DNA from 3 places in the Micromonospora sp. NPDC048909 genome. Region 3 is predicted to be linked to each of the others. Evidence: riboswitches for the same ligand, from Rfam matches in the RefSeq annotation. Region 3 holds a riboswitch; each other region holds the start of a gene.

The links. A riboswitch is a leader RNA that binds a small molecule or an ion and turns the genes downstream of it on or off. The one in region 3 is predicted to bind S-adenosylmethionine.
Region 1: it holds a riboswitch for S-adenosylmethionine, as region 3 does, so the genes downstream of both, thrC (threonine synthase) here and AB0C04_RS22115 (ABC transporter substrate-binding protein) in region 3, are expected to answer to the same signal.
Region 2: it holds a riboswitch for S-adenosylmethionine, as region 3 does, so the genes downstream of both, AB0C04_RS18990 (aminotransferase class V-fold PLP-dependent enzyme) here and AB0C04_RS22115 (ABC transporter substrate-binding protein) in region 3, are expected to answer to the same signal.

What each region holds. Positions count from the first base shown of each region.
Region 1 covers NZ_JBEZFU010000006.1:272,211-275,475, forward strand. The annotation lists gene AB0C04_RS18895 (metalloregulator ArsR/SmtB family transcription factor) at 1-313, opposite strand, end outside; gene AB0C04_RS18900 (DMT family transporter) at 405-1,376, shown strand; SAM riboswitch class I at 1,557-1,692, shown strand; gene thrC (threonine synthase) at 1,704-2,990, shown strand.
Region 2 covers NZ_JBEZFU010000006.1:295,399-298,663, reverse strand. The annotation lists gene AB0C04_RS19000 (hypothetical protein) at 84-251, shown strand; gene AB0C04_RS18995 (PrsW family intramembrane metalloprotease) at 403-1,881, opposite strand; SAM riboswitch class IV at 1,905-2,026, shown strand; gene AB0C04_RS18990 (aminotransferase class V-fold PLP-dependent enzyme) at 2,071-3,265, shown strand, end outside.
Region 3 covers NZ_JBEZFU010000008.1:139,622-142,886, forward strand. The annotation lists gene AB0C04_RS22110 (amino acid ABC transporter permease) at 1-373, opposite strand, end outside; gene AB0C04_RS22115 (ABC transporter substrate-binding protein) at 413-1,279, opposite strand; SAM riboswitch class IV at 1,544-1,656, opposite strand; gene AB0C04_RS22120 (PPC domain-containing DNA-binding protein) at 1,857-2,300, shown strand; gene AB0C04_RS22125 (ChaB family protein) at 2,456-2,863, shown strand; gene AB0C04_RS22130 (nuclear transport factor 2 family protein) at 3,024-3,265, shown strand, end outside.

The DNA of each region.
Region 1 (3,265 bases), on a different contig from region 3:
CCCGCTCGTCGGGTGCGACGCCGCGGGTGAGGACGGCGTCGAGCAGGCCGGGGTAGAGGCGGTCCAGTTCGTCGCGGCGCAGGCGGACGTAGCGGCTGGTGCCGGCGGCCCGGGTGCGGGTCAGGCCGGCCTCGCGCAGCACCTTCAGGTGATGGCTGCGGGTGGCCTTGGAGACGCCGAACTCGAAGCTGCCGCAGGCCTGCTCGCCGCCCTCGGCGAGCGCCCGCACGATCTGTAGGCGTACGTCGTCGGCGAGCGCCCCCAGCACCGCGGTGACCGGCACCTCGCGCAACTCGGGTTCGTGCAGCTCCATGTGAGCAGTGTAACCCTTGTTCGACAATATTCGAACAAGCTCCTAGGGTCGGGATCGTTGGTTCGAAGATACTCGAACATAGGAGCTGAGCATGCGCTCTCGCGCCGCCGCCTTCCCGCTGCTCGCCGTGCTGAGCTGGGGAGTGATGTTCCCCGTCCTGGCCAGCGCGCTGACCCGGGTCGACCCGCTCAACCTGACCACCGCCCGCTACCTCTTCGCCGCCGTGATCCTGCTCGCCCTGCTGCTGCTCCGCGAGGGCGTGGCCGGGCTGCGCTCCGGCGGCCGGGGTGTCGAGGTGGCGGTGCTCGGCGTGGTCGGCTTCGCCGGCTTCAACCTGCTCACCAACCTGGCGTTGGAGCACGCCGCGCCGCAGCAGATCTCCCTCTTCGTGGCCACCACGCCGCTGGTCACCCAGCTGGTCCGCTGGGTCCGCGACGGCGTACGCCCACGGCCCGCCCTGCTGGCCCTCTCCCTGGTCGCGCTCCTCGGTGTCGGCCTGGTGATCACCCGCGGCAGCCTCGCCGGGCTCGGTCAGTTCGGTCTCGGCGGTCTCATGATGATCGGCGCGGTCGTCGGTTGGGCGATCTACACGCACGGGGCCGGCCGGTTCGGCGCGTGGTCACCGCTGCGCTACACCACGCTGACCGCGCTCGCCGGCACGCTCTTCATGCTCGCCGCGAGCGCCGTCGCCGACCTCGCCGGGTGGCAGCACGCGCCGACCGGCGCGGACCTCGTCGCGGTCGCGCCGCAGTTGGCGTACGCCGTGATCGTGGCCGCGGTGATCGCGGTGCTGGCCTGGAACACCGGCGTGCAGCGGCTCGGCTCTGCGAACGCCGCGCTCTTCATGAACCTCGTGCCGGTGACCACGTTCGTGGTGCAGATCGCCCGCGGCTACCGACCCGGCCCGTTCGAGCTGGCCGGCGCGGCGCTGACCATCGCGTCCCTGGTCGCGGCCAACCTGGTCACCCGGGCCCGGGTACGGGCCACACCGCCCGCCGACCGGCCGGCGGCGGTCTCGGACCCCGTCGCGGTGGTCGACCCGGTGGCGATGGTCGCGCGCTAGACCGCCGGCTGCGGATGGTGGACACGGTCGGCCGGCAGAACGCGGCAGAGTCGACGCTCGCGAAGTTCGTGGTGGAGAACGGTCAGCCCGGCGCCCACCGGGTGTGACGGCGGCTCACACCGTGGGACGACGGGCTGGACGGCCGGCGGCCCGGCCGTAGACTCGATCGCACAACTGCATACCTCATCCAGAGGGGCTGAGGGATACGGCCCGAAGACGCCCCGGCAACCACCCCGCGCGCTCATCGCTGAGCGACCCGCGGGGCAGGTGCCAATTCCGTCCCCGCCGCACCGTGCGATGCGGGGAAAGATGAGAGGAATCTTCGACATGACGTCGACGCTCGCCGCCCCCGGTATCGACACCACCGCCAGCCCCGCCCGCGCCCTGGTCTGTCGGGCCTGTGAGGCCCGCTACCCGCTCGCCGCCCAGCACGCCTGTTACGAGTGTTTCGGGCCGCTGGAGGTCGACTACGACGCCACCGCGCTGGCCACCGTCACCCGCGAGCAGATCGAGGCCGGCCCGGACAACATCTGGCGCTACGCGGCGCTGCTGCCCGCCGGTCAGGATCCGGCCACCCGGGTCACCCTGAACCCCGGGCTCACCCCGCTGGTCGCCGCCCCGCACCTCGCCGCCGAGCTGGGCATCACCGCCCCGCTCTGGGTGAAGGACGACAGCGCCAACCCCACCCACTCGTTCAAGGACCGGGTCGTCTCGGTGGCGCTCACCGCCGCCCGGGCGCTCGGCTTCACCCGGTACGCCTGTGCCTCCACGGGCAACCTGGCCAACTCGGTGGCCGCGCACGCGGCCCGCGCCGGGGTGCCCTCGGTGGTCTTCATCCCCAGCGACCTGGAGCAGGGCAAGGTGGTCACGACCGCCGTCTACGGCGGCGAGCTGGTCGCCATCGACGGCTCCTACGACGACGTGAACCGGCTCTGCGGCGAGCTGGTGGAGACCGACGAGTTCGAGGACACCGCGTTCGTCAACGTCAACGTGCGCCCCTACTACGCCGAGGGCTCCAAGACCCTGGGCTACGAGGTGGCCGAGCAGCTCGGCTGGCGCATCCCCGCCCAGGTGGTCATCCCGATGGCCAGCGGCGAGCTGCTCACCAAGATTGACAAGGCGTTCTCGGAGCTGGTCGAGGTCGGGCTGGTCGAGGCGCCGGCCGGCGGCTGGAAGGTCTTCGGCGCCCAGTCGGCCGGCTGCAATCCGATCGCCACCGCGCTGCACGCCGACACCGACACGATCGTCCCGGTCAAGCCGACCGGCATCGCCAAGTCGCTGAACATCGGCGACCCGGCGGCCGGCCTCTACGCGCTGGAGGCGGTGCGCCGTACCGGGGGCTGGATGGAGTACGTCGACGACGACGAGATCCGCGCCGGCATCCGCCTGCTGGCTCGCACCACCGGCGTCTTCGCGGAGACCGCCGGTGGGGTCACCGTGGCGGTGCTCCGCAAGCTGGTCGAGTCGGGCAAGCTCGACCCGGCCGCGGAGACCGTGGTCTTCAACACCGGTGAGGGACTGAAGACCATCGACGCGGTCGCCGGCGAGGTCGGCCCCACCCATCGGATCCGCCCGTCCCTGCGCGCCGCCCGCGACGCCGGCCTGCTCGGCTGACCCGCCGCTGGTCGGGGAGATCCAGGATCGAGCGGATCGTCCGGGCGGAGGAGGCGGCGGATCGCCCGGACGGGGGATCAGGCCGATCCGCCGGGTAACCGGCTTTTCGCTCTGGGTGCGGAAAACCCGCCGCTAAGGACTTGACGGCAGGAACCGGACGGCGCAAGATGCTCCGTGCGGGAGGGCATTTCGCCGAAGACTTTTGAAGTTCTTGCGACCCAACGCCGGAGGCGTTGTGCGAGTGTCCCTCCCGACCAACGTCCGATCGGGCCAGC
Region 2 (3,265 bases), on a different contig from region 3:
AGATTCCGCCGTTGCCGTCGCGGGCGTCGTTTGCACCGCCCCCGGCCGGGAAGCCAGCCGCACCACCGCCCTGGGGAGGGACGATGCCCGAGTGGATTAGGAAGCTGCTTTTCTGGGGCTTCATCGGATTCCTGATCTACTTCATGGCGTTCCGGCCGGACGGCGCGGCGGCGACGTTCAAGGCGATCGGCGCGGGCCTCATGGCGATGTTCCAGGGTCTCGGTGACTTCCTCACCGGCCTGATGGCCTGACCGGCCGGCCGGCCCGCACCGATCCCGCGACGCCGAGCGGCCGCGTACGGCCGCCACGCCGAACCGGCCGCGCGCGCGGAGCACCGGGCACGCCGCCCGGTCGGCGCTGGCTCCGCACCCCGGCGCCGCCCGGGGACCAGCGCCCGTCCGGTCAGGAACGCCCCGGCCAGCCCGGGTGCGGGCCGTACCAGCCCGGCGGCGGATAACCGGCCGGATGCGCGGGCGGCGGCGCGGCGAGCACCACCGGGATCGGCACCACCGGCTCCTCCGGCGGGTCCACCGCCCGCTGCGAGCCGTCCGGGAACCGCAGGTGGTAGCGGTTCCCGTCCCACACCCCGGCGGGGGCCTGCGGATCGCGACCGGCGAAGAACGACCGGTACGCGGTGATCGCGTCCAGCAACTCCCGTTCCTCCCGCGCGGTCCGCTCCCGGTCTACCGGCCGGCGGTCCAGGCCCCGCAGCGAGCCGTCGCGCAGCAGCGCCAGCCGGGTGGCGGCGAACTGGTAACCACGCATCGCCTTAACCCCGCCGTCGCCGGCCACCCGGCGCGCCCAGGCCCGCGCCGCGTGCCGGCGGCCCAGGCTGCTCAGCGCCGCCACCTCGGGCGGGCTCAGCCAGCCGGCACGGACGTAGTCCGGCAGGGTCCGCTCGGTGAGCCGCCCCTCCCAGGCGCGCAGCCAGACCGCCAGCCCGACCATGCCGAAGAAGATCGGCACCATCACCCCGATGAAGCCGTACAGCATGATCAACGCCTGGCCGGTGGCCTGGGTCAGCGTCGGCAGCAGGTTCCAGGTGCCGTGCAGCATCATGGCCAGCAACAGGCCGGCGATCGGGGCCAGCACCCGGACCCGGCGGTCGGCGGTACGCGCGGCGATGCCCAGCCCCACCCCGGTCATCGAGGTGAAGAGCGGATGGGCGAACCCGAAGAGCAGGATCCGGACGATGAAGATGGCGATGACCTGCTGGGCGCCGGTCGCCGGCCCGAACTGCTCCACGCCGGTCCGGAAGCCGTAGCCGCCGAGGTAGAGGATGTTCTCCACCATGGCGAAACCGACCGCGGAGAGCCCGCAGTAGACCAGGCCGTCGGTGATCCCCGACCACTCCCGGCGCCGGAAGATCAGCAGCAGGATCGGCCCGAGCGCCTTGGTCAACTCCTCGACGAACGGCGCGACCAGCACGCTGGTGAGGGCGGACGGCAGCCCCCAGTCGTCGAACCGGCGGGCGGCGAACTCGTTCACGGTGAGCGCGGCGGCGGTGGAGACGAACGCGCCCCAGGTGAAGCAGAAGACCAGGTACTTCAGCGGTTCCGGTTCGTACCGGTCGAGCCAGAGGAAGCACCCGACCAGCACCGGCACCGGCAGGATGGCGGCCACCAGGCCGATCAGCAGCGCCTGGGCGCCGAGGCTCTCGCCCAGGGTGAAGGCCATGAAGGTCGCGCAGGCGGCGATGAAGAGCACCACCGCGGCGAGCACCAGGAACCGTCGCCAGCCGAGCCGGCGCAGCGGCATCCGGGGCGCGGCACCGGGCGCGGGCGGGGCGGGAGGCGCGGTCGGCGACGGCAGGGCTCCGCCGGGCGGGGTGTCGGCCATGCGGTCAGCGTAGCCATCCCCGGCCGGCTGGTTCGGCCGCATCGGCGGCCGCTATGCTGCCGGCAGGTCACGAGCGCCAGCGTCAAGCCCCGGCTTGCTGGCCGGCAACCCTCGTCGAGTTCGCGGTGGGGTGCCCCGGGTGATGACCGGGCCCGGCCCCGATTCGTGAGCCGGGCAAGCGCGGACCCCGTCCCGACGTGCACCCGGGGTCCCGGCCCGGGAGGTTCTGGCATGTCCGTCACCCTCGTACCCGCACTGCCCGCTCCGGCGACCGTTCCCGCCGCCGTCGGGCCGCTCGACGTGCTCGGCGTGCCGGGCGAGATCAACCTCGACTACGCGGCCACCGCGCCGTGCGCGCGGGTCGCCGCCGACGCGGTGGCCGAGCTGCTTCCCTGGTACGCCAGCGTGCACCGCGGCGCCGGCGCGCTCTCCCGTCGCTGCACGCTCGCCTACGAGCGGTCCCGGCAAACGGTGGGCGACTTCTTCGGCGCCCGCAGCGACGATCACGTGATCTTCACCCGGAACACCACCGACGCGCTCAACCTGCTGGGTCGCGCGTTGCCGCCCGGCACGACCGTGGTCACCTTCGCCGGCGAGCACCACGCGAACCTGCTGCCCTGGCCGCGCGGCTCGGTCCGGCTGCCGGTGCCGGCCGACCCCGGCGAGGCGGTCCGCGCCCTGGACGCGGCCCTCGCCGAACTGCGGCGGGACGCCAACCCGGGGCTTCCGGTGCTGGTCGCGGTGACCGGGGCCAGCAACGTGACCGGAGAGCGCTGGCCGGTCGCCGAGCTGGCCCGGGTGGCGCGGCGGCACCGGGCCCGGATAGCGCTGGACGCCGCGCAGCTCGCCCCGCACGCCCCGGTCGACCTGCTCGAGTTGGACGTCGACTACCTGGCCGTCTCCGGCCACAAGCTCTACGCCCCGTTCGGCGCCGGTGTGCTGATCGGGCGGGCCGACTGGTTGGACGCGGCGCCGCCGTACCTCTTTGGTGGCGGCGCCACCAGCCGGGTCGGGGCGGCCACCCACGACGTGAGCTGGGCGCTCGGTCCGGCGCGGCACGAGGCGGGCACGCCCAACCTGCTCGGCGCGGTCGCACTGGCCGCGGTCTGCACCGCCCTCGCCGACGCCGACCGGGCCGCGCTGCACCGCCGGGAGCAGCGGCTGCTGACCCGGCTGCGGGACGGGCTCGCCGCCCTGCCGCACGTGGTGGAGCTGCGCACCTTCGGCCCGGACGCGCCGCGGGTCGGCATCGTCTCGTTCGTGGTCGCCGGCCGGGATTCCGCCGAGGTCGCCGCCGAGCTGGCCCGGGGGCACGCGATCGGGGTGCGCGACGGGCTCTTCTGCGCCCACCCGCTGGCCCGGCGGCTGCTGACCGAGGCGGCGGCCAGGACCGGGCGCCGGGATCTGCCGCCGACCGCGCTGCGGG
Region 3 (3,265 bases):
GGATGCCCGATCGGAAGATCTCTCCGATGTAGGCGGCCGCGATCAGGGAGAGCGCCAGGATGCCCAGCGGGTAGGGGTTCGGGCCCCAGACCTGCATGCCGAGCGGCGCCAGCCCGACGCCGATCAGCAGGATCGTCGCGGCGGCCGGCAGTCCCCGGAACACGTCGGTGTAGACCCGGGCCGGCCAACGCTGCCAGCGGGTGCGGGAGATGCCGGCGATCGCCAGCAGCATGCCCAGCACCGAGCCGAGCAGGGCGGCGGAGGCCGCCAGGATCAGCGTGTTGGGCAACCCGACGGTCAGCATCTCGGGCAGCGCCTCGCGCATCGAGTCCCAGTCGAAGAAGGTCTCCCACAGGGTGCGCAACGGATCCATAGTCGCCTCTCCTACCGCCCCGCTCGTCGTCTCGTACCGTCAGGAGGCGGCCGACGCCGACGGCGCCGCCGGAACCGCCACGGTGCCGCTGCCCGGCTTGAAGTCCGCCGGCACCGGCCGGCCCGGGTAGTACTGGGCCTGCAACCGGCTCCAGGTGCCGTCGGCGATCACCTCGTCGAGGGCCTTGTTCAGCGCCTCGCGCAGCTTGTCGTTCCCCTTCGCCACCGCGTACGCGGTCGGCGCCGGGCTGAGCTGCTTGGCGGCCACGGAGATCTTGCCGCCGCTGTCCGCGGCGGACTTCTCACCGATCTCGGCCGGGGCGATCCAGGCGTCGGCGGTACCGGCCTTGAGCTGGTTGATCGCGCCGTTGTAGTCCGGCACCCGCACCGGGTTGAGCTGCTTGCCGGTGGCGTAGTCGTCCTGCACGGTGCCCTGTACCACCACGACCCGCTTGCCGCTGAGCTGGTCGAAGCTGGTGATCGGGGAACCGGCCGGAACGTCGAGTCCGAAGTAGCCGAAGTCGTAGCCGTTACCGAAGTCGACGGTCTTCTTGCGCGCCTCGGTGATCGTGATCGAGGAGCTGCCGACGTCGAACTTGTGGTTGTTGACCTGGGCGAGCAGCGCGGAGAAGTCGGTACCGACGAACTCCACCTTCAGGTCGATCTTCGCGGCGACCGCGCTGAGCAGGTCGTTGTCGAAACCGGTGAACTTACCGTCCTTCAGGTACACGTTCGGCGGCGCGTCGGTGAGCGTGCCGGCCCGCAACACGCCGGGCTGGAGCAGCTCGTACGGGTTGTCCGCCGCGCTGGACGAGGCGTCGTCGCCGCAGGCGGTGAGGGCGGCGGTGCCGAGGAGTGCGGCCACGCCGAGGGCGGCCACCCGGGTCAGGGCAGGAAGAGATCGCACAGGTGTCTCCGAATGGTGTCAGCGGCGGGGCACGGGCGTGCGCCGCCGACGGTGCGCCCGGTGGGCGAACCGCGGGATCGATCAGGGGAGCGGGGGCGGGCGCGTCAGCGCGAGGGGCGACACGCGGCGCTGCAGACCCACATCATGTCGACGTGGCGGCGCCGGGTCAGGGCCACCGGCGCGGGCGACGGGACCGACGCGGCGACCGGAGGAGTGCTGGTGCGAATCATCATGGTTCTCCTGGGTCGGGTTGACCTGGGAACCAGGCCACGCTTGCACCGGAGGTTGCTCCGATGCCTGGTCTTCACCCGGGGCACCCCACCGCGGAGGAGGGTTGCCGGCCAGCGAGCCGGGGCTTGACGCTGGCGCTCATGACCTGCGCCGAGGCTAGCAGGGCGGTACGGGGCATCGTCCACCCGTTATGACCACGCTCACCCGGGCCGGCCGGGCCGGGTGAGGCCGCGCGTCCGAAGCCGGGCGAATCACCCACCCGGCGCGGGCGGCGGTGACACCATCACCGGATGGTGGACGCACCGCCGGGCTGCGGCGGCGCGGAGGCAGAGGTCGGGTGGGTGCGATGCGGGACGTGGAGCTGCCCGAGGACGGCCGGCGGGTGGTCGTGGTCGTGCTCGACAAGGGCGAGGACCCGGTGGCGGTGATCAACCAGGTCGCCGTGGACCGCAACATCCGGGCCGCCACGGTGACGGCGGTCGGCGGCTTCCAGGGCGCCGAGCTGGGCTACTTCGACCGGGACCGGCGCGAGTACCAGCCGATTCCGGTCACCGGGCAGGTGGAGGTGCTCAGCATCCTGGGCGACATCGCCGACGACCGGGGGCGGCCCACCCTGCACGTGCACGCGGTGCTCGGCCGGCGCGACGGCAGCACGGTCGGCGGTCACCTGCTGCGCGGCGAGGTCTGGCCGACCCTGGAGGTGGTGATCACCGAGGTCGGCGCGCGGCTCGCCAAACGGGTCGACCCGGCGACCGGTCTGGCGCTGCTGAGCGGAACCGCCGAGCGGTGAGCCGGGGCCGGTCGTCGTAACCGGCGCGCCCCCGGACGGAGCGGGTGGCCCGACGGGATCCGCTGGCGTACCCCGACGGTGGCGGGGTACCCGTCCCGGGACGACGCCGCCCGAGGAGGTACGCCGTGCCGGACAAGCACGAGCAGGCCGAAGAGATGCGTGACGACGTGCCGTCGACCGTCGCCCGCTCCGACGACAAGGCGGTGCGGACCTACAAGAAGACGCTCGAGTCGGCCGAGGAGACCTACGGCGACGGCGAGCGGGCCCACCGGACCGCGTACGCCTCGTTGAAGCACACCCACGAGAAGGTCGGCGACCACTGGGAGCCGAAGGAGCGTCCCGGGCCGTCTGATCCGCAGGCCGCGTTGGGCGGTCCCGCGTCCCGGTCCCGCCCCCGGGAGACGGCGCAGGGGGTGGACGCCAACGCGAGCAAGGAGCACCTCGACGAGGTGGCGCGGCGGGTCGGTGTCGCGCAGCCGGAGGAGTTGGCGAAGGGCGATCTCGTGCAGGCGATCGAGAAGGCGAACGCCCGCGCCACCGCACGGGCCCGGCGACGACGGTGACCCCGGCCGGACCGCCGGTCCTGGCCGGGCGGCCCACCCCGCTGCGCTGACCCGGCCTCGGGCGGCCGGCGCCGCCGATATGGTGGCGGTGAGGCACCGGACGACACGGGGGCGGGGCGGTGCGATCGCCATGGTCGCAACCCGCGGAGAGGTGGGCGCCATGACGACGAACCGGGACATCGTCACCCGAGCCTTCGCGGACTGGTCCGCCGGCACCGGCGCGATCAGCGACATCTTCGCCAACGACATGCGGTGGGAAGTGGTCGGCAACTCGGTGGTGGCGGGCACCTACCAGAGCGCCGACGAGTTCCTCACCCAGGCGATGCGGCCGTTCAACGCGCGGTTCGACGCGAACGGCCAGTACCGGCCGGTGGCCCTCCGGGCGATCTACGAGGACGCCGA